DNA from 3 places in the Yersinia canariae genome. Region 2 is predicted to be linked to each of the others. Evidence: predicted binding sites of a transcription regulator. Region 2 holds the regulator's gene; each other region holds the start of a gene.

Region 1 (6,091 bases), 1.9 Mb from region 2:
GGTCACCGTATCTGGAGTTGACCGCTAATTACAATATCAATCCAAACTGGAATGCTTTCTTTACTGGCCGTTATATCCATCTGGCAAATGAAGTGAAAAATAGCCCAATGGTAGATGCATCCTGGACTGGGGTGTTGTGGACTGGGGTAACTTATACTTTCCGCTAATTCATCGCGCACAGTATCGAACAATAAAAATGGGGCTTAAAGCCCCATTTTTGTATCTGCAATGTCAGCCGTTATTGGGAATTTTTACGGCTACGAATGGTCATGGCGAGGCGCGCAGGAGCATCAGGTGTCGCCACCAGCGGTTTATTCACCCGTGCAGTTTCTACACAAACCATTGTTTTATAACCATCATTGGGCATATCAACCATGCCGCTCGCCACTTCAGCACCCGGATTCCATGCAACCACATCACTTTGATGATGATGATGCACTTCAATGGTACGTTTCAGCGCAGCATCTTTTATCAGACTATAGGCTTCTGGTTGGGTATAGATACGGTCAGTTTGGCCGTTAAAGACCAAGTCGCCTTGCTGAGTCGCATCAGCAACTTTCAGCACTTTGTCTAAGTATTTCTCACCTAATCCACTGATTTTAACTTGATTGATATCACCAATCTGGAAATAGGTATGCAAGGCCGCAACCGCTTGGTAATCACCATGCGATTCTAATTCCATTTCACATTCCTCGCCCAGTTTGAAACGGGCAATCAAAGTGAATGGATGAGGCCAGAATTGGCGCGAGGCATCGCTATCTTCCAGTGTGAAAGTTAGGATAACCCCATTTTCATTCTCATCATGGGCGCTGAGAGTCCATGGCAGCAAACGAGCAAAACCATGAGAAGGCTGTGCTGATGGACCAAACCAAGGCCAACAGATAGGCACACCACCACGAATAGCCACGCCGTCTTTAAATGGCGTGTTATTGCTCAACCAAATAACCGGTTGTTCACCGCTAGGCTGATACGCCAATAAATGAGCACCTTGCAAGCTGACTGCGGCACGCACTTTCGGGTGGGAAACGACCACAACCGGCAGTTCATCCAATTGGCGTAAGCTGATGTAAGGCGAAATTTGTTCAACAACAGGTAGGGTGAATACTTTCTCGTTCATTCGTTTGGCCTTATGAGAAAAGGAGTTTGAGATCCATTGAACTTCAGACTTTCGATAATATCACAGGCTTTAAATCTTGCAGTCAATCGACGATAAAGTAGTAGTGAATCATTGATATCGCGCAACTTTTTAGAGTGATGAAATGGGCAGGGTGGTGAGTTTATCTATGATAAATAATAAAAAAAGCCACTCGAGAGTGGCTTTTGGCAGAGATCTACATCAATCCATTATTTGGAGATGTGAGAAATCAGATCCAGAACTTTGTTTGAGTAGCCAGTTTCGTTATCGTACCAAGAAACCAGTTTCACAAAGTTGTCATTCAGCGCGATACCTGCTTTAGCATCGAATACTGAAGTCAGTTTTTCGCCGTTGAAATCGGTAGAAACAACGTCGTCTTCGGTATAACCCAGAACGCCTTTCAGCTCGCCTTCTGAAGCTGCTTTGATAGCGGCACAGATTTCTTTATAAGAAGCTGGTTTTTCCAGACGTGCAGTCAGGTCAACAACAGAAACGTTAGGGGTAGGAACGCGGAACGCCATACCAGTCAGTTTGCCGTTCAGTTCTGGGATAACTTTACCTACTGCTTTAGCAGCACCGGTAGAAGAAGGGATGATGTTCTGGGATGCGCCGCGGCCGCCGCGCCAGTCTTTGTGAGACGGGCCATCAACAGTTTTCTGAGTTGCGGTAGTTGCATGCACAGTGGTCATCAGCGCTTCAACGATACCGAACTTGTCGTTGATAACTTTAGCCAGTGGTGCCAAGCAGTTAGTGGTACAAGAAGCGTTAGAAACGATTTCCTGGCCAGCATAAGCCTTGTGGTTAACGCCCATAACGAACATAGGGGTGTCGTCTTTAGAAGGACCAGTCAGAACAACTTTCTTCGCGCCAGCAGCGATGTGCTTACGTGCAGTTTCGTCGGTCAGGAACAGGCCAGTTGCTTCAGCAACTACGTCAACATTAACTTCGTTCCACTTCAGGTTAGCCGGATCTCTCTCTGCGGTAACACGGATGGTTTTACCGTTAACAACCAGATGGCCGTCTTTTACTTCTACAGTACCGTCGAAACGACCGTGGGTAGAGTCGTATTTCAGCATGTACGCCATGTAGTCAGCGTCCAACAGGTCGTTGATTGCAACGATCTCGATGTCAGAACGTTCCTGAGCAGCACGGAAAACAATGCGACCGATACGGCCAAAACCGTTGATACCTACTTTGATAGTCATATATTCCACCAGCTATTTGTTAGTGAATAAAAGGTTGGTTGTAAAATTACAAAAACCTTACCGAGCGTCAAGCGGAATCGTGTCAATTATTGCTACAAATCAAACCAAGGCCGGTAGATCGAACATTAATCACGCGTTTCCAGATACGATTAGCCTCATTTTTATATTGGGGCGAATTATTCAGTTTAAAGTGATAATCAGTAAGATTTGCGATTTTTATCACATTTATACTGTTGCCGCTTTGATGGCATACAGTTTAGGACAATTTTAACTGCTTTGTTGTTAATTTTTTGTTATTATTAGGCGTTGTTTTCGTTGACTTTATTCCCTGCCAGAGAACCGCACAAATGGCTAAAGAACTGAACTCTACAAAAAATAGTGAGAAACTGTCCGATATTCAACGGCATGTCACCCAACAACGGGGGACAGAAGCGCCTTTTAGTGGCAAATTGCTGCATAATAAGCGCGAAGGTGTTTACCAATGCTTGTGCTGTCATCAGCCGCTGTTTATCTCCGAATCAAAGTTTGATTCAGGTTGTGGTTGGCCGAGTTTCTACCAGCCGCTGGATACCGAATCTATCCGCTATATTGATGATTATTCTCATAATATGCATCGCATTGAGATCCGCTGTGGCAACTGTGATGCACATTTGGGGCATGTTTTTCCTGATGGCCCGCAGCCGACAGGGGAGCGCTATTGCGTGAACTCGGCATCACTGAATTTTGTTGATGACCAAAATGGTGAACAAACCGCGGGCTAAAGGCTCTTTATTATCACCATTTCATCGATGAAAAATCGATTCAGCTTATTATTCGTTTACTGAGGATGCTCTGATGGAGCTTGAAGATCTGATTTCAGTGATGACGCCCGAAATATACCAGCGTTTGATGCAAGCGGTGGAACTGGGTAAATGGCCAGATGGTGTGGCGCTGACACCGGAACAGAAAGAGAACAGCCTGCAAATGGTAATGTTGTGGCAGGCGCGTCATAACGAGGATGCTCAGCATATGAGTATTGGGACCGATGGTCAGATCGTGATGAAAACTAAGCAAGAACTGAAGCAACAATTCAGTCAGCCGACATTGGTCAAGTTGAAGCCGGAGTAATCGCAAATGTCAGTCAGTCCGAGTGCATAAAAAACGGAGCCAGTTAGGCTCCGTTGATATTTATTTCTGATGAGTCAGCAAGTGCTAAGTTGCTTTATCTCGGCAATAAACAGCGCCAATGACTGTAGCGTTGCCCCGGACTGATTCATTACATTAATGGCTTGATTGGCAATCAGTGCGTCGCCCTCAGTAACCGCCAGCGCACCACCCAGACAAAAATCTTTTGTAAATCAACTAAGAGCAGTGCTGCGTTCATTCACATTCCATCAGGTCAGTTAGTCTCGGTGAGTTCACCGCGCAGGTTTTGTTGCATCAACCGGCGAATGTCTTCAGGAGATAGGGATTGGCTCAATAAATAATGCAATTTTGTCAGCGCGGCTTCCACCGTCATATCAAAACCACTAATAACACCGGCGTGCGCCAGTGCATTTCCGGTTGCATATCCTTCCATATTGACGCTACCAGAAATACATTGTGTCAGATTGATCACCACAATACCGCGCTCGCTGGCATTTTTCAGTTCATCCAGTAACTCTGCTTTTTGTGGTGCATTACCCACACCATAGGAGCGCAAAATCAGTGCTTTGACGGGCTGTAGCAGGAAGTTACGTACTACCGCACCAGATATGCCCGGATAAATAGTGACCACACCAATAGGCTGAGGTGTGATGTTATGAACAATCAATGGGCCGTTGTTAACCGGCGACTCTACCGCGGCCATCCGACGGATGTGGATACCGGCCTCCAGCAGCACGGAGAGATTAGGTGAAGCGAAAGCATCAAACCCATCTGCATGGGCTTTGGTGGTGCGGTTGCCGCGAAACAGTTTGTTGTTAAAGAACAAACTGACTTCATTCACCGGATGATTAGCGGCCAGATAGAGCGCATTGAGCAAGTTGGTTTGCCCGTCAGAGCGCAATTCTGCCAAGGGAATTTGTGAGCCAGTGACAATCACGGGTTTGGCCAGATTCTCTAGCATGAAAGACAGCGCTGAGGCGGTGAAGGCCATGGTGTCGGTGCCGTGTAAAATCACAAAACCATCATATAAATCGTAATTTTGCTGAATATCATTGGCGATATGCTGCCAGTCCTCTGGTGTCATATCCGAGGAATCAATTAATGGGGCATATTCATGGATGGTAAAATCTGGCATTTCGGGCCGATGGAACTCAGGCATGAGAGCAAGTTGGCGCTGTAGGTGGCCGGAAACAGGAATGTATCCGTTATCCGAGCGCTGCATACCAATAGTCCCGCCGGTATAGGCGACATAAATAGATTTCTTCTGCATGAGTCATTTGCCTGAAAAAGAGTACGAAATGAGATGGGTGAATTATAGGGAGACTGACGAGGAAAAAAAGCCCGGCAGGTGCCGGGCAGAGTATTTATCGACTATTTGCTGAATTGACTAGCGTATATCGCCACAGGTTAGACATAAAGCATAGCGATTCTGCGGGTCATTGAGTGTATTCAATAATCCTGGCTTATCTTTCACTGCTTGCGCCAGCGCAGAAACTGGCTCGGGCAACCAGGCTTGAATCGCCGCCGGTAACATCGCCTGTACGGATGCGCTCATCTGGCCGAAAATCAAATCACTGAGACTGGGTTCATCAACAAACCAATTCAGTTGCCAGGTTTTCAGTTGCGCCAATTCAGCGACTTTCTTCACGGCATCATCAAAATCACCCAGTTGATCCACTAAACCGTTATTTTTGGCATCCAGACCAATCCACACATGGCCTTGCGCGATTTGATCAACTTGCTCTGGGGTTTTGTGGCGTGCGGTAGCGACCAAATCAATAAAGGTTTTATAGCCATTCTCTATGTTGATTTGCATCATCTGAGAGAATTCAGGCGGCAAATCCTTGGTAACAGAAACATTCGCCAGCGGCGACGTGGCTACGCCATCGGTATGTACGCCTATACTTTCCAGGGTGTTTTGGAATGTATTAATTACACCGAAAATACCGATTGAGCCCGTCAGGGTACTTGGGTTGGCAATAATATAATTGGCTGGCGTTGAGATCCAATATCCACCAGAAGCTGCCATTCCGCCCATGGATACAACCAAAGGTTTATTGGCGGCACGCAATGCGGCTAATTCAGAGCGAATCAGTTCAGACGCACTCACGCTGCCACCTGGGCTATTTACTCGCAAGATAACAGCTTTGATTTTCGGATCTAAACGCGCCTGACGAATTTGAGCCGCCAGAGCATCACCGCCGACATTCCCAGGGGTCTGAGGGCCATCCATAATCGCACCGTTAGCAAAGAGAACCGCTATCTGCTCGCCTTGTTGTGGTGTCGGGGTCGGTTGGTAGTCATAAATGCTGACAAAGTTGAAGTCATTATTCTTCTTATCCCAACCGAAGGTTTTAACCAACTCATTTTCCACATCTGGACGCGTGGCTAATTGATCGACCAATTTGCTCGCCAGTGCATACTGCGCCGGAGAACCACCTGCGGCCTGCAATCCACTGATAACACCGGCCGCCCCAGGGAACAACTGTTCTGGGGTTAATTGCCGGTTAGCCGAAACTGCCGTGAGGTAATTTTGCCATAACCCGCCAATCCAACGGCTGTCTGCTTCACGTGCCGCTGGCGACATATCATCACGAATCATCGGCTCGACCGCTGATTTATAAGT
Region 2 (6,091 bases):
GAAATGGATGCCGCCATCCGTAAAGCGCGGGATCAAGGCCGACATATCAGCTATTTTGGCCCAGAAGCCAATGATTTTGGTCAGTTGGAAGAAAGTGTGTCCCAATACGGTGAGCACGGAACCGGGCGCTCACGTAAGTATTTGCATACCTATGATGAAGCCGTGCCCTATAACCAGATTCCCGGCACATTCACTCCTTGGGAGTCGCTACCCGAGCCGACTGATGTGCTGTTTTATGAAGGCCTGCACGGCGGGGTCGTGACTGAACATCATGATGTCGCGAAACATGTAGATTTGCTGGTTGGCGTAGTCCCCATCGTTAACCTGGAGTGGATTCAGAAATTAGTCCGGGATACCGGCGAGCGCGGCCATTCCCGTGAAGCGGTCATGGATTCCGTGGTGCGCTCCATGGATGACTATATTAACTACATCACCCCCCAGTTCTCGCGCACCCATATTAACTTCCAGCGGGTACCGACCGTCGATACCTCTAACCCATTTGCCGCCAAAGCCATTCCGTCACTGGATGAAAGTTTTGTCGTCATTCATTTCCGGGGTTTGGATCAAATCGATTTTCCCTACTTACTGGCGATGCTACAGGGATCATTTATTTCAAATATCAATACATTGGTAGTCCCAGGCGGGAAGATGGGGCTGGCGATGGAGTTGATTATGGCGCCATTGGTGCAGCAATTGCTGGAAGGGAAAAAAATTGGTTAACACTATCCCAATCCAAAGTCATTGGAGCTGCGGGTAGGCGGCAAGCGAACTCATCCCGATGAGCTTACATAAGTCAGTGATTCGGGTGAGCGAGCACAGCTAACAGCCCCGCAGCTTCAAGGACGAAGGGTTTGCTTAGGCGACTTCGCGGATTTCAAAACTGTGGGTAATGGTCGCCGCTTTGCCCAGCATCAGAGAAACCGAGCAATATTTCTCAGCCGAAAGTTCAACCGCGCGCTCAACAATTTTATCGGTCAAGCCCTTGCCGCTGACAATAAAATGCAAGTTAATTTGCGTAAACAGGCGCGGTGCCTCTTCTCGGCGCTGCGAAGTTAACGTCACTTCGCAATCGCGCACATCGTTACGGCCTTTTTGCAAAATGGAAACAACGTCAATTGCACTACAGCCGCCTGCCGACATTAACAACATTTCCATCGGGCTTGGTGCTTTATCGCCCGCATTCCCATCCATTAAAACTTGATGGCCTGAAGCCGACTCACCCAAAAATGTCAGTCCCTCAACCCACTTTACACGTGCCTGCATAACTCTTGCTCCCGGTTAAATTTTCTGGTTCAGACTACCCTTTCATTTACAAACTGGCAATGTAACCCGATGTTCATCATGCTGAAGCGATACAACACAAGACACTGGCCTCATCCTGTGCTACAAACAGAATCGAAAGTGTTGTTTCTAGAATTAAATAGGGTAGCTTCTCAATACTCAGTGAAGGGTTTCTACCCGGTACGTATCTTGGCTATACCTTTCGGCAGTTGAGCAAATTAATATGCTAAATGAAAGTGTATTTTATAAGCACGCCGTACAGGGAACTCTGAGCCCTGTTAATTAGGCAGCGATAACAACAGAGGATAACAGCGAATGGTTCTCGGCAAGCCACAAACAGACCCGACTCTCGAATGGTTCCTGTCTCATTGCCATATCCACAAATATCCATCGAAAAGTACGCTAATTCACCAAGGTGAAAAGGCCGAAACGCTTTACTACATCGTGAAAGGCTCCGTTGCGGTGCTTATCAAAGATGAAGAAGGTAAAGAGATGATTCTCTCCTATCTAAACCAGGGAGATTTCATCGGCGAGCTTGGATTATTTGAAGAAGGCCAAGAACGTAGTGCCTGGGTTAGAGCAAAAACCGCCTGTGAAGTGGCTGAAATTTCTTACAAAAAATTCCGTCAGTTGATTCAGGTAAATCCAGATATCTTGATGCGCCTGTCTTCACAAATGGCGAATCGCTTACAGATAACATCTGAGAAAGTGGGTAACCTTGCTTTCCTTGATGTCACTGGGCGCATTGCACAAACACTGCTTAATCTGGCAAAACAACCCGATGCCATGACCCACCCAGATGGGATGCAGATAAAGATTACCCGCCAGGAAATTGGTCAAATCGTTGGCTGCTCCCGCGAAACGGTGGGGCGGATACTAAAAATGCTGGAAGATCAAAATCTGATCTCCGCACACGGTAAAACGATTGTCGTTTACGGCACCCGTTAGTTCCCTATAAACCAGTGCCGCTAACCCGGCACTGGTTTTCTTCATCTGTGTGATTAATAAACTCCTGGGGCCTACATGAATTGGCAACGGCTTATTTATCATCCTGAAGTTAACTATGCTCTCCGCCAAACGCTGGTTCTGTGCATACCCGCGGCATTGGGGTTTGCTATTGGCGATTTACGATTGGGGTTGATGTTCTCCCTGATACCCGCTTGCTGTAACATTGCTTCGCTAGATACCCCTCATCAACATTTCTTCCGGCGACTGATTGTCGGCGGGGCTCTCTTTACCTTCAGTAGCTATCTAACTCAACAACTGTTGCTGTGGGATATCCCATTGCCAGTGGTGCTGCTTGGCCTCGCATTAACATTGGGGATAAGTGGTGCCATCAGTCAGCTCAATGGCCGTTTGCTCCCGGCCGCACTGATTGCCGCGATTTTCAGTCTCAGCATGATAGGTCGCGCGCCCATCTGGCAAGCCCCATTGATGTGTGCCGTGGGGACTCTCTGGTACGGCGTATTTACCTGGCTGTGGTTCCGGTTATGTAAGGACCAGCCCATCCGTGAGCCATTGAGCCAGCTTTACCATCTGTTGGCCAATTATTGCGATGCGACATTCCGTTTATTTGGCCAGCGCCGGGAAACGGAAAAGGCAATACCGCAGTTGTTGGATAAACAGCAAGGTATCATGGATGAAATTAATCAACTTTATCAACAATTTAACCTGCTTCCTAACACCACCAAGAAAGAGCAAAAACGGTTACTGACACTATTTCAGATGGCCCTCGATTTGCAAGAACACATCACTGCGGCAATGAATCAGTCAGAAAAAACGCAAGAGCTGATTGAGCAGACACCTATAGAAAAGGTCCTTGAGCGCAATATACAGATTATCTCAACGCAAATGCGCACCATTGCCGATGATATTCTCTACCACCACCGCGCGAAAACCGGCTTTAGCGCCGGTGATGCACTGGTAGAACTGGAAGAGATTGCCCAGCAACATCCTAATAATCCAGTGGCGCAATTTTGCTATTACCATATCAGTCATATTACCCAAATTCTGAGCGACCAGCGCCCGCAGTATGACCGTGATTTGATGTCCAGCCAGATATCCCAACCGTTCTGGCCGGCGCTTGTCGGCTACTTATCTTTTAAATCCAGTGCATTACGTGATGCTGGCCGGATTGGCGTCACCCTGGCTGCTGGCAGTTATATCGGCAACCTGATCCACCTGCCTAAACCTTACTGGATTTTACTCACCATCATGTTGGTGACACAAAACGGCTATAACGCCACGAAGATCCGTATTCATCACCGCGCCCTTGGCACCCTGATAGGGCTGTTACTCGCGGCAGCTTTACTGCACTTTAAAATGCCGGAAGGCACCACGCTGAGCATCATGTTACTCATCACATTGGTAGCCTATCTGGTTCAACGCAAAAACTATGGCTTGTCAGTCATTTTTAGAACTATCACTACGGTGTATATCTTGCAGCTATTGACCGGAGAAGGGGCGGACTTTTTGATCCCGCGGTTGCTGGATACGTTAATCGGCTGCGCATTGGCCTTTGCCAGTGCACTCTGGTTATGGCCTCAGTGGCAAAGCGGTTTACTGCGTAAAAATGCGCATCAGGCGCTAGAGAGTTATCAGAGTATCCTGCGTATCCTACTGAAACCTAAGCCAGATGTTGGGGAACTGTCCTATGAGCGCATTCAGGTGAACAAAGCCAGCAATGCTGTTCTTAACTCACTGAATCAGGCCATGCAGGAGCCGGGATTCAACTCCAAATATTTATCAGACATGCGCCTATGGGCCACACATAGCGAACTTATTGTCGGGCATATCAACGAGATGACTATCCTGACCCGGGCCTATCCACTGGGAGAATCGCCCGCAGATGCAGATAAACGCCACGTCCGGTTAACCGTTAAATTGGCGGAAGATTATTTACAGCTATGTGAAATGGCGATACAGCAATGCCAGCAACGGCTGGAGTCGGATAGCAGTGAGGGGAATAACGATTTTGTGCAAATGCCGGATATCGATCCCGACACCCAAATCTCTGAATTGGAACGCAATTTACGCCGCATCTTGTCGCATCTTAGCGTAATGCATACCGTTTCATCCCTAGCATGGCAACAACAGCCGCACCACGGTATTTGGCGCAGCCATAGATTGCAGAGTAAGGCGTAAAATGGAGAGGTTAAGCCCTCTCCATGAGGCCACTTAGCCTTTTACCAGGTTGGCGATGGCTTGTTCCAAACGCGCCATACCTAGCTGAATATCTTCTTGCTCAATCACCAGTGAAGGTGCCAACCGCAGTACGTCTGGCCCCGCATTGAGAATCATCAAACCCTGCGCTGCCGCCTCGGTCAGGAACTCCCGCGCACGACCATGATATTGCGGTGTTAATTCTGCCCCAATCAACAACCCCATGCCGCGAATATCACTAAACACATGATACTTGCTGTTAATTTCTTGCAGAGCCTGCACAAACACGCCGTGACGCTGTTCAATACCATCAAGTACCTCAGGGGTGTTAATCACATCCAATGCGGCTTCTGCTACCGCACAGGCCAGAGGATTGCCACCATAAGTGGTACCGTGTGTTCCGACGGCCATCACTGATGCAATTTCTTCTGTTGTCAGCATCGCACTGACAGGGAACCCGCCGCCCAATGCTTTAGCCGTAGTGAGGATATCTGGCGTGACACCATAATGCATATAGGTAAACAGCTTACCGCTGCGCCCCATGCCGCTTTGAACTTCATCAAACACCAACAGCGCTTTATGTTGGGAGCAGAGCGCACGCACCCCTTGCAGAAACTCTGGCGTCGCAGAGGTAATGCCCCCTTCCCCTTGGATCGGCTCCAGCACGACTGCGCAAGTGTGGTCATCCATTACTGCTTTTACCGCTGCCAAATCATTAAAAGGCACATGGATAATATCAGCGGGTTTCGGACCAAAACCATCGGAGTATTTTGGCTGCCCCCCGACTGATACAGTAAATAGGGTGCGGCCATGGAATGCATTGTGGAAGGCAATGATTTTAGTTTTATAAGGACTATGGCGTTCAATAGCGTAATGGCGGGCTAACTTAAATGCGGCCTCATTTGCTTCGCCGCCAGAGTTGGCGAAAAACACCCGGTCAGCAAAGGTCGCGGCAATCAGTTTTTGCGCTAAACGTAGCGCTGGCTCATTGGTGAATACATTACTGGTATGCCATAGCATTTCACCTTGCTGATGCAATGCCGCCACCAATGCCGGATGGCAATGCCCCAGTGCTGTGACTGCAATTCCACCTGCAAAATCAATGTATTCCGTGCCTTGCTGATCCCACACCCGGCTACCTTTCCCTTTTACCGGGATAAACTGCGCTGGTGCATAAACAGGCAAAATAACCTGATCGAATGTACTGCGATTCACTGCTAATTTATCTGCCATTACGCTGCCCACCCTGATAAACCATTAAACTACCCATTACTGATATGTGAAAATATAATCACAAAATATGCATAAAAAATCACAATCAGGCAAATGAAAAATTATTTAATTGACGACATACAAATCAACTAATTAATTTCTAAGGAAATTATCTAATAATTGATGACCTTGCTCACTGAGGATACTCTCCGGATGGAACTGCACGCCTTCCAGCGGCAAACTACGATGGCGGATACCCATAATCTCATCCATTACACCGCCCTGCTCCGTCCACGCAGTCAGCTCAAAACAATCAGGCAGTGAGTCGGCGGCAATGACTAAAGAGTGATAACGCGTCACGGTCAGCGGTTGATTAAGCCCACGAAAAACCCCCTCACCAGTATGGCGAATAGCGGTTGTTTTGCCGTGCATCACT
Region 3 (6,091 bases), 240 kb from region 2:
TTCCTGTGCTTGCGGATCCTGCTCGCTGCGATAACTCATCGCGGCAGCAATGCCGGTCACCAGATTATTGTGCGGCAACTGATATTCCAGTGTCCCCAACAGCGGTTTGATCAAACGGTCACCGGCGCTGAGTTTACGCAGCGGCTGACGGCCAACACGCTCAACATCATCATGCAGGTAAGGGTTTTCAAAACGGGAGAGAATTTTATTGATGTAAGCAGCATGTTTTTGTGGATCAAAAGCATAGCGTTTAATCAGTACCGCACCGCTCTCTTCCATCGCGCCTTTCACCGTCTGGCGAACAGCAGGGTCTAAGATGGCATCACGAATAGTTTGGTGACCGGCAAGCTGGCCCAAATAAGCCGTAATGGCATGCCCAGTATTCAGAGTGAAGAGTTTGCGCTCGACAAAAGCCATCAGGTTATCAGTCAGTTCCATCCCAGCGATTTGTGGTGGCTGCCCTTTAAACTGAGTGCCATCGACAATCCACTCGCTGAATGTTTCTACCGTCACCGCCAGAATATCCGTACTGCCCGCTTCTGATGGCGGCACAATCCGGTCGACGGCAGAATCAACAAAACCAACATGTTGCTCAACCCATGCTTGCTCATTCTCTGGCAAAGCTGCAAAAACATGCTGTTTTAACTGGCTGGTGCCACGGACCATATTCTCACAAGCAATAATATTCAGCGGACGAGTGTTGCCTTGTTGATGACGAGCAATCAAACCTTGTGCCACGGTGCCAGCAATACGGGCCAGAATTTGTGGGCCAACTGCGGTAGTGACAATATCAGCATCAGCAATCAGTGCCACAACTTCTGGGCTACCACTGTTAACTGCGCTAACATTTTTCACTTCTTCAACACGCGCTTGCTCACCCACAACATTAACCTGATAACTATTACGCTTATTCAGCTCATCCAACAGCGGCTGATTAACATCTGCGAAAGTGAGTTTTGCACCGGCATCAGCAAGAAGTTTACCAATGAAGCCCCGGCCAATATTACCTGCGCCAAAATGTAATGCTTTCATGTTTTTTACCTTTTGCTGTAAAAGGGCCGTTTACTCCCAACGGCCCTATTCAGTTATGACTGGGCGACTTTTACCACCCAGTTACTTTTACCGCCAAGCTATTTTTTACCGCCCAATAAATCCAGCACTTCTTGTACGCTAGTCGTGTTGCTTAAACGCTCAATGACTGAATCGTCATCTAACGCATTGGTCAGGCTGGTAATTACCTGGATGTGCTCATTGTTACGAGCAGCAATACCAATGACCAGACGAGCCACTTCGTCTTCTTCTTCACCAAAACGCACACCTTCAGGATATTGGCAGAACACCACACCTGTTTTCAGTACACGGTCTTTAGCTTCAATGGTGCCGTGTGGCACGGCGATAGATTCGCCCAGATAAGTGGAAGTCAGTTTTTCACGTTCCAACATGGCTTCAACATATTCTGGCTCGACATAACCGCCTTTCACTAACTGCTCACCGGCAAAGCGAATGGCCTGCTCTTTCGTCACCGCATGTTGATTGAGGAAAATATTCGCCGCACTCAACTTGAACAGATTGGCTTCAGATGGCTCAAAGCTATCATCCAGCGTTTCGATGACTTTCTGGGTTTTCTCCGTCGCATTACCCGCTTCAACTAAACGAGTCGTCAGGTTGGTATACAACTGGCTGTCCAAGAAGTTAGTCAGCGAAATATGCTGCGCTTGTGGTGCATGACGCATGGCTCGCTCGGTCAAATCACGGTGAGTGATAACCAAATCAACATCTTCTGGCAGGTTATTGATAGCGCAGTTAGTGACCGAGATGTACTTCAGACCCGCATCTTGGACTTTCTTGCGCAACACCCCTGCCCCCATCGCGCTAGAACCCATACCGGCATCACAGGCTACGATGATTTTACGAACAGTGCTCAAATCACCAGCAGCAGCGGCTGCATTGGCGGCTTGTGCGCCTTTAGATTGAGCTTTCATGTCTTGCATGCGACGGGTTGCATCTTCCAGGCTGTCTTCTTCGTCATCTTTCACTTTAGAGGTTTTCAGCAAGATAGCTGACACCACGAAAGACACAGCAAAAGCAGCTGTTACCGCAGCAATGTTGGCAAAGTATGCGCCTTTCGGTGTCATCGCCAATACCGCCAAGATAGAACCAGGAGAAGCTGGAGATACCAGGCCGCCATTCAGCACAGTCAGAGTGAACACACCGGTCATACCGCCCAGAATCACCGCCAGCAATAAGCGTGGGTTCATCAGAACGTATGGGAAATAGATTTCGTGGATACCACCGAAGAAGTGGATGATAGCCGCGCCGCCAGCAGATTGTTTGGCATTACCTTTACCGAAGAACATATAAGCCATCAATACACCTAAACCTGGGCCTGGGTTAGCTTCGATCAGGAAGAAGATAGACTTACCGGTTTCAGTGGCCTGCTGGATACCCAGAGGTGAGAAGATACCGTGGTTGATGGCGTTATTCAGGAACAGGATTTTGGCCGGTTCAACAAAGATTGACGTCAATGGCAGCAGGTTATTCGCAACCATGATGTGCACGCCTTTAGCCAGCACATGAGACAATACTTCAACCAATGGGCCAATCGCCATAAAGGCCAGAATAGCCAACAACATACCGATAATACCGGCTGAGAAGTTGTTAACCAGCATCTCAAAGCCGCTTTTGATTTTACCTTCAACCCAACGGTCAAAGTGTTTGATTGCCCAGCCACCTAATGGGCCTGCAATCATGGCGCCGAGGAACATTGGCATATCCGCACCAACGATAACCCCCATGGTGGTGATAGCACCGACCACACCACCACGATCACCCCCCACCAAACGGCCACCGGTAAAACCGATCAGCAGTGGTAACAGGTAGGTGATCATCGGGCCAACCAGTTTGGCTAGCGTTTCATTTGGCAACCAACCGGTTGGGATAAACAGTGCGGTGATAATACCCCAGGCGATAAATGCGCCGATATTGGGCATAACCATGTTACTGAGGAATCGGCCAAAATTTTGAATTCTGACCTTTGCGTCTGGTGAAAACATAAAACACCCCTATTGGTACGCGCTAACAATAAGAGCGCGATATAATTGTTTTGTTGAGGCAGTTCTGCAAAACCCGCCGGTGTTATCGAATACAAACACGCTGTATGCAAAACAAACTCTAGCATGCTCTTTTACTCACGCGTAGCTCACCCATTTTATGTGACACAAATCACACACAAACCCCCATCATAGGGGTGTATTTGTTGATCAAGATCACACTATTGAGGTGTAAGAAAGCCACGGCGGAGAATTTTTAAGCTAAAAATGACCAATATAGTGATATATGTCACATTTTTATGGTGGCCATTTGTTTTGAAAATGTGATGTTAATCACAAGTTATTTTTGCTCGCGGAAGCAGGATGAGACATTCACCTATCCAATACATCGACATTGAGCCGCTGACTGATAAATGTGTAATAAAACAACACTGGTAAATGTGGATGTGTGATTTTTAGTTTCGGCTGAGATTCTTTCGATGACGAGGGCATATCGAGTTAGTGTTTCGGTTGATAAACGCTCAGTAGCACTTTACCTCTGCGGCCTCAACCGGGCAGGAGGGCAAACTCAGAAGATCCAAAGGGATTACGCGCTTGTAACCCCTTTGGCGGTTGGTTGAGGTATCGGAAGCAAAGTGAGCACAAATTTCATGTCAAATGCAGCGATCAATCAACCTAAACCATCACTGCATGACACTCATGACACTCTTTTGTGCTGCCATCATCGCCGGGTACTTGGCGACCAGATTAGCCATCATCGCGTTATATTGTGCCGCTTGTTGTGCAGTTTGGAATTGAACACCACCATTATTGAAGGTGACTTGAGTCCCCTGCTGTTGCAGGAAGTCCCCAACCTGCGCCAGATCCTGCACAAAGCCAGAAACAACCGGAACGGCCGGAATCAACACATTGGTCGGCTGAGTGACCACGTTATCAAAGACTTTATTAAACACGACTTTCAGATCGTCGGGCTGCTTCAGCGCGGCCACCGCTGTATCTGCCTGTGTTTTGGCGGTGCGAATCTGCTGTACTAACAGGTTTAAAGCCCCTGCGGACTGCTGTAATGCATCGCGCTTATTGAGATAGTCCTGTGCGGTGCGAATCTCATTGATTTGCGCAATAGCGGGCGTCAAGCTGGCATCTACAGATTTACTCAGTTGCTGTGAAAAAGTCACTAAAATCGCGTAATCGCTGACATAAGGACCAAACTTTTGCTTTTGATCTTCACTCAGTGTTGGCAGTTTCATCCCACTGCGCATCACGGTGTTTTGTAGATAATCAATAAAAGCCTTACGTTGTTCTGGCTCTTTATCCCCGCAGGCGGTCAATTGGAACACCACCAGTAACGCCAGGAATGGCGCTAACCAACGCGAATATCGGGTCATATTCAGTGCAAAAGTCATGTGAAACTACTCCTGTAATAAGTACTTATTTTCACAAAATTCTATTCTTATCGCCCAACTCCAGCGTTAAGAATAGCTAAGGGGAGCGCAATACGCTCCCCTATTGCCGATCGAGTACAGGATTACTGCAACAGCGAAATATCAGCAACCTGTAAGAACAGCTCGCGTAACTTGCTCAACAATGTCAGTCGGTTAACCCGCACGGCATCGTCTTCATCCATCACCATTACGCTGTCAAAGAACTCATCGACCGTTTCCCGCAGAGTCGCTAACTGTACCAAGGCTTCTTGGTATTGACCCGCAGCAAACACCGGCTCCAGTTTATCGCGCAATACCACCAAATGTGTGGCCAGTTTCAGCTCAGCAGGCTCTTTTAACACCGAGGCACGAACATGGTCATTCAGCTTATCCGTGGACTTGGCCAGAATATTCGACACACGTTTATTGGCAGCAGCCAATGCCGCCGCGGCATCCAGAGTCCGGAAATAGGTCACCGCCTTCACCCGTGCATCAAAATCAGCCGGTTTGGTTGGTCGGCGAGCCAGAACCGCCTGAATGGTATCGACGCTATGACCTTCATCCTGATACCAGGCACGGAAGCGGCCCAGCATAAATTCAATCACTTCATCGACCACTTTGGTGTTGGTCAGCTTACTGCCATACAGGCGCACAGCCTCTTCGGTCAGCGTTTGCAGGTCCAGCGGCAAATTCTTCTCAACAATAATACGCAATACACCCAACGCCGCGCGGCGCAGAGCGAATGGGTCTTTATCGCCTTTCGGATGTTGGCCTATACCGAAAATACCGGCCAATGTGTCCATTTTATCGGCAATGGCCAATGCGCACGCAACCGGATTTGACGGCAAATTATCGCCCGCAAAACGTGGCTGATATTGCTCATTCAGTGCGACAGCAACGTCTTCAGCTTCACCGTCGTGACGGGCGTAGTGCATCCCCATCACACCTTGGGTGTCAGTGAATTCGAACACCATATTGGTCATCAGGTCACACTTGGACAGCAAACCTGCACGAGTAGCATGGTTAACATCCGCACCAATCTGTGCCGCAACCCAACCGGCTAGCGCCTGAATACGATCAGTTTTATCACGCAGGGTGCCCAGTTGCTGTTGGAACAGCACGGTTTCCAGACGCGGTAGATTGTCTTCAAGACGTTTTTTACGGTCAGTATTAAAGAAGAACTCAGCATCCGCCAGACGTGGACGCACCACTTTCTCGTTGCCCGAAATAATCTGCTGAGGATCTTTCGATTCAATATTGGCAACAAAGATAAAGTTTGGCAGCAAGTTACCGGCCGTGTCGTAAACCGGGAAATACTTCTGGTCACCTTTCATGGTATATACCAGCGCTTCCGCAGGAACAGCCAAGAATTTTTCTTCAAATTTGGCGGTCAACACCACCGGCCACTCGACCAATGACGCCACTTCTTCCAGCAAGCTTTCACTCAGATCCGCAACACCGCCAATCTCCTGCGCGGCTAACTCTGCATCACGCTTAATGATAGCTTTGCGTAATTCATAGTCAGCGATAACTTTGCCGCGCTCCAGCAAGACTTGTGGATATTGATCAGCATTATCGAGAGTGAATTCTGCTTCACCCATAAAGCGGTGACCACGAATT

What was found. Region 2 encodes CRP, which controls carbon source genes, mostly activating them, when cyclic AMP is high. Its sites were predicted from a motif close to ATGTGANNNNNNTCACAT; they were not measured.
Region 1: a site for CRP is predicted at 2,548-2,565, ahead of msrB (peptide-methionine (R)-S-oxide reductase MsrB). Genes of this name have one in related genera too.
Region 3: a site for CRP is predicted at 3,211-3,228, ahead of F0T03_RS21155 (PTS mannitol transporter subunit IICBA). Genes of this name have one in related genera too.

What each region holds. Positions count from the first base shown of each region.
Region 1 is NZ_CP043727.1:2,470,253-2,476,343, reverse strand. Features, by position in the region: gene F0T03_RS11375 (MipA/OmpV family protein) at 1-167, shown strand, start outside; gene F0T03_RS11370 (D-hexose-6-phosphate mutarotase) at 239-1,117, opposite strand; gene gapA (glyceraldehyde-3-phosphate dehydrogenase) at 1,345-2,340, opposite strand; gene msrB (peptide-methionine (R)-S-oxide reductase MsrB) at 2,688-3,101, shown strand; gene F0T03_RS11355 (YeaC family protein) at 3,175-3,447, shown strand; partial or broken gene F0T03_RS21900 (bifunctional nicotinamidase/pyrazinamidase) at 3,603-3,703, opposite strand; gene ansA (asparaginase) at 3,719-4,735, opposite strand; gene sppA (signal peptide peptidase SppA) at 4,853-6,091, opposite strand, start outside.
Region 2 is NZ_CP043727.1:4,391,880-4,397,970, forward strand. Features, by position in the region: gene F0T03_RS20210 (phosphoribulokinase) at 1-720, shown strand, start outside; gene F0T03_RS20215 (OsmC family protein) at 856-1,263, opposite strand; gene crp (cAMP-activated global transcriptional regulator CRP) at 1,597-2,229, shown strand; gene F0T03_RS20225 (YccS/YhfK family putative transporter) at 2,305-4,425, shown strand; gene argD (bifunctional acetylornithine/succinyldiaminopimelate transaminase) at 4,459-5,676, opposite strand; gene F0T03_RS20235 (aminodeoxychorismate synthase component II) at 5,809-6,091, opposite strand, start outside.
Region 3 is NZ_CP043727.1:4,636,131-4,642,221, forward strand. Features, by position in the region: gene F0T03_RS21150 (mannitol-1-phosphate 5-dehydrogenase) at 1-1,032, opposite strand, end outside; gene F0T03_RS21155 (PTS mannitol transporter subunit IICBA) at 1,131-3,053, opposite strand; gene F0T03_RS21160 (DUF3053 domain-containing protein) at 3,734-4,453, opposite strand; gene glyS (glycine--tRNA ligase subunit beta) at 4,576-6,091, opposite strand, start outside.